DNA from 2 places in the Devosia sp. Soil_C_22 genome. Region 2 is predicted to be linked to the other one. Evidence: predicted binding sites of a transcription regulator. Region 2 holds the regulator's gene; the other holds the start of a gene.
What was found. The regulator LexA, encoded in region 2, represses DNA repair genes until DNA is damaged. The targets are predictions, from matches to a motif close to TGTTCNNNNTGTGTTCNG.

Region 1 (2,399 bases), on a different contig from region 2:
GCTGAGGCCGAGCGGCAGTTCGAGCTGGACCAGCGGGTCGCGCTCGAGTTGCGCCACCGAGATGGCAAGGAGCGTGATCGTCTGCTCGTCAGGGTGATCGGTGCGGACGACGCGCACCAGTTCCTCGGCGATCTCGGCGAGGCTGACCGTCGCCGCCATGGGCGAGTCGATGGTGATCGAGCGTGTGACCGCCCGCATGTCGCGAAACCGCACCCGCACCGTGATGGTGTGCCCGAACCAGGATTTGGCGCGCAGCCGCGAGGCGATGCGGTCGGCGAGGTGCCGGAGCGTCGGGCGCCAGATCCGCTCGGCGAAGGGCTTTCGGCCCAGCGCCGATTGCGCGCCGGCCGAGCGAGCCCGCTGGTTGGTGACGATGGCGCGCGGATCGCGGTTCCAGGCGAGGGCGCTGAGCTTTTCGCCGGTGGCGCGGCCGAGCAAGCCTTGCACCCACTCGACCTTCTTTTCGGCCAGCTGGCCGATGGTCAAAATGCCCTCGTCCTCGAGCTTGCCTTCGGTCACCGGGCCCACGCCCCACATCAGGCTGACCGGCAGGTCGTGCAGGAAAGCGAGTTCGTTGGCCGGGTCGATGACCACCATGTTGTCGGGCTTGGCCACCTGTGAACCGATCTTGGCCAGGTGCTTGGTGCGCGCCACCCCGATCGAGATCGGCAGCCCCAATTCTTCGCGCACGCGCCGCCGAATGGTCTGCGCGATCTCCGCGGGTGAACCGAACAAATGTTCGCAGCCAGCGACATCGGCAAAGGCCTCGTCGATCGAGATGCGTTCGACCAGCGGCGTATAGTCGTCGAGCACCGCCATCGCCGCGTCGCCGAGCCGCTGGTACTCCTCGAAATGCCCGCCGGTGAAGATCAGCTCGGGACAGAGTTCCTTCGCCGCCCAGCCCGACATGCCGCCATGCACCCCGAACGCCTTCGCCTCGTAGGAGGCGGCCAGCACCACGCCGCCGCCGACCGCGATCGGTTTGCCGCGCAGCTGTGGGTTCAGCAGCTGCTCGACCGAGGCATAAAAGGCATCGAGATCGGCATGGAGGATGGTGGCGCCGGTCATGCCGGTGGCTCCGCCAGAGGGTGGCATTGAGAACATAAAGGGAACATCTGCTGGCGCGAGTCAAGCCGCCCGTTACGCGATTAGCGACCGATTAACCCTACCCCACTAGGATCGGGGTTCGGATCGGCACGCCGTCTGCGCGCCGGGTCAGCGTTGATTAGTAGAGTAACCAGACGATGCCGGCACAGCACCTCATCGAAGACGCCCGCCGCGACGTAAATCCTGCCATCGCCATCAAGATCCCGGCCCGCGTCATGGGCGCAGTGCTGCTCGGGTTGGTCGCGATTGTGCTGGTGTCGCTCGCCACCTGGTCCGTCGACGATCCGAGCTTCTCCTACGCTTCGGGCAACCCGGCAAAGAACTGGCTTGGCTTCCCGGGCGCGGCGATCGCCGACATCTCCTTCCAGGTGTTCGGTCTCGGCATTCTCGTGCTGCTGGTGCCGCCGGCGCTGTGGGGTTGGGCCATGTTCCGCCGCCGCATGCCCTCGCGCATGGCGTTGCGCGTGCCGGCCTGGATCGGCACCAGCGTGCTGGCCTGCGGGTTGTTCGGCTTCGTCGCCGCACCGGAAACCTGGCCGCTGCCGACCGGCCTCGGCGGCCTGATCGGCCAGAGCTTTACCAACCTCGCCACCATGGCGACCGGCGAGACGCCGCAGCCAGTCACCGCGATCCTCTTTGCGATCATCATCGCCGCGCCCGCACTGGCGCTGCTGTGGATCGCCATGGGCCTCGGCAAGGTTGCGCTGCCCGACCTGCCCAAGGTCGCAGCCAAGGGCAAGGGTGCGAAGACCGCGGCTGCCGCGCCCACGATGGACGAAGACGACGATACGCCCGAGCGCGATTCGGTGTTCGACGTGATCCTGGGTGCCGCCGTGCACTGGGGCTTCACCGCCCGCTCGGCGCTGAAGCGCGCCGGCATCCGCATCGCCGAGCGCCGCGCCGCCGAAAAGGAGGCCGACAGCCTGCGTGGCTCGTTCGAGCCCTCCATGAACGGCCACGCCCGCGCCCCCAACGTGCCTTCGGTCGAGCCCGACGCGCCCATGGTCGAGCGCCGCTCGATCGTCGCCGCCCATGACGAGCCCCCGTTCGACGATTATCCGGACGAGCCGGATGACGATTTTGCCGAGCCGCAGCGCTGGGAAATGCAGACGCCGCTGCGTGGGCCCATGGCCGCCCGCACTTCGGCGCCGCTGCCGCACGCGCCGCCCGCAGCACGCGGTGGGCAGGCCGCTGCGGCGCCCCGCGTCACCCCCGCCGCGCCGCGTCCGCAACAAGGCTCCCGCGCCGCCCGCGAAGCCCAGGGCTCGTTCCTCGACGAGCCCGCCGGCTTC
Region 2 (2,399 bases):
GCCGCCCAGCGAGTGGCGCAGCACGGAATGGGTGCGCAGGAGCTCGAACACTTCGCCGGTCATGGCGCTCGAAAAGCGGGTGAGGCGGGTGCCATCGAGCAGCGCCCACTTGCTGTGCGTGCCGGGCATCACCACGAGACCGGAGAAGCCGGGGACGAGGCTCGACAGGCCGAGCAGCTGCGTTTCCTCGCCGCGCATCACGTCCTCGGCGCCGACATCGCGCATGCACACGCCCGGCAGGATGCGCGGGTCGAGCTCGCCGGGCATGTCAGGCCAAACGGCCCCGTTGGCGAGCGTCCGCAAGTCGGCGGGGGCATCGAGATAGGGCGCTTCGATCCAGCCCTGGCGGGCTCCGGCCATGCCGCAGATCACCACCTCGCTGACGCCGTCGGCCTCGCTGCCGAGCAGCCCGGTCAGTACTTCGGGATATTGCTCGCGGCTCAGCCGGCCCATGCCGTCGGGCGAGGAGCGCGAGAACGCGATCTCGCCATCGCCATCAATGCCCCAGGCGCGCAGATTGGAGGTGCCCCAATCGACCGCGACCCACTCGACTTGTCCTGCCAAATTCTTCTCCCTGACGTGCCGGCGGAAGGCCGGACGTGGTGTCGCCTAAAGCGCGGTCGGGAAGGTGATCCACTCTCCCGGTAGGATCGCGCCGATGCGACCGCGGACGATGTGTCCGCGAAGCGCGCCGGAACCTAGCGTCTTTGGCACCAAGACCCTAGTGCAACTGTCGTCTATCGGCTCTGATTTCATAAGAAAAAAAGGGCCGGCGCGAAGCCGGCCCCAGGACCCGATTGGCGGTGGGTCAAACTCAGTATTTGCGCAGCAGCCCGACGAGACGGCCCTGCACCTTCACCCGGTCGGGCGGGAAGATGCGGGTCTCGTAGGCCGGATTGGCCGCTTCGAGGGCCACCGAATTGCCGCGGCGGCGCAGGCGCTTCAGCGTGGCTTCCTCTTCATCGACCAGCGCGACGACGATCTCGCCGGTCGAGGCCATGTCCTGCTTGCGGATGAGCACGGTGTCGCCATCGAAGATGCCGGCATCGATCATCGAGTCGCCGCGCACTTCGAGCGCATAGTGCTCGCCAGGCCCGAGCATTTCGGGCGGAATGGCGATGGTGTGGCTATGGGTCTGGATCGCCTCGATGGGCGTACCGGCCGCGATGCGGCCCATGACCGGGATGGAGACGGAGCGATAGGGCTCGTCGGCCGGCGCTGCCGCAGCCGGGCGGGGCGGAGGAGCGGCGACGCGGCCGAGATTGCCTTCGATAACCGACGGCTCGAAGCGCGCCTTGCGGCCGCCGAGCGAGGGGTTCATCGAATCGGGCAGCTTGATCACCTCGAGCGCCCGGGCCCGGTTGGGCAGGCGGCGGATGAAGCCGCGCTCCTCGAGCGCGGTGATCAGCCGGTGGATGCCGGACTTGGAGCGCAAATCGAGCGCGTCCTTCATCTCGTCGAAGGAAGGTGGAATACCTGACTCTTTCATCCGCTCGTGGATGAACATCAGCAATTCATGTTGCTTGCGCGTCAGCATCTGGCGGCTCCGGTGAGCAGAATCGGAACAAAGACTGAACGTGTTGTATCCGTTCCAGTTATGTTCTGCAACCGTGCGGTAAATATCCGGTTAGCGACGGGGTGCTGTCGGCGCCAAAACGTACGGGATTCCGGGGTTAGGCGCCCCAGTTGAGGGGGATGACGTCGACAATCTCGCCAGGCGGGACGCCGGGCGAATCCTCGGGCAGGACGATCAGCGCATCGGCCAATGCCAGAGAGCTCGAATGGCTGGAATCGGTCTCGAAGATCGGATCGACCTGCAGGAAGCCGATATCGTTGCGGCTGAGCGTGGCGCGCATGTAGTGGCGGCGCGGGCCATTGGCGGGCAGGCCCTTCAGCGTCGGCGCGCCGATGCGGGGCCAGTAGGGGTCGGCAAAGCCCGTCATGGCGCGCAGGGCCGGCTTGATGATGATGGTCGAGGTGACGAGCGCCGAGACCGGGTTGCCGGGGAGGCCGAAGACGAGCGCCTTGCCGCGGGTGCCGAACATCAGCGGCTTGCCCGGACGCATCCTCAGTTTCCAGAAATCGAGCTCGACGCCGAGGTCGCGCAACACTTCCTGCACGTAGTCGCGCTCGCCGACACTGGCGCCGCCAGTGGTCACCAGCATGTCGATGCCCTGGTCGAAGGCCGAGAGCAGGGCATCCTCGATCTTCTTCGTGTCGTCAGGCACGATGCCGAGGTCGATCACCTCGGCGGCGTAGGGCGCGAGCAGCGGGATAAGGCCGTAGCTGTTCGAGGCGATGATCTGGTCGGGGCCCGGCGTCGAGCCGGGCGGCACCAGCTCGTCGCCGGTGGCGACTACCGCGATGCGCGGACGTTTCGTCACTGTCAGCTCGGGGCG

Region 1: dinB (DNA polymerase IV) is a predicted target of LexA. The motif match lies at 1,097-1,114, and genes of this name have one in related genera.

Annotation. Positions count from the first base shown of each region.
Region 1 covers NZ_JBDGIY010000002.1:303,919-306,317, reverse strand. Annotated here, with positions in the region: gene dinB (DNA polymerase IV) at 1-1,068, opposite strand, end outside; gene AC3A6I_RS18580 (DNA translocase FtsK) at 1,245-2,399, shown strand, end outside.
Region 2 covers NZ_JBDGIY010000001.1:1,899,459-1,901,857, forward strand. Annotated here, with positions in the region: gene AC3A6I_RS09040 (2-dehydro-3-deoxygalactonokinase) at 1-564, opposite strand, end outside; gene lexA (transcriptional repressor LexA) at 815-1,537, opposite strand; gene AC3A6I_RS09050 (molybdopterin molybdotransferase MoeA) at 1,674-2,399, opposite strand, start outside.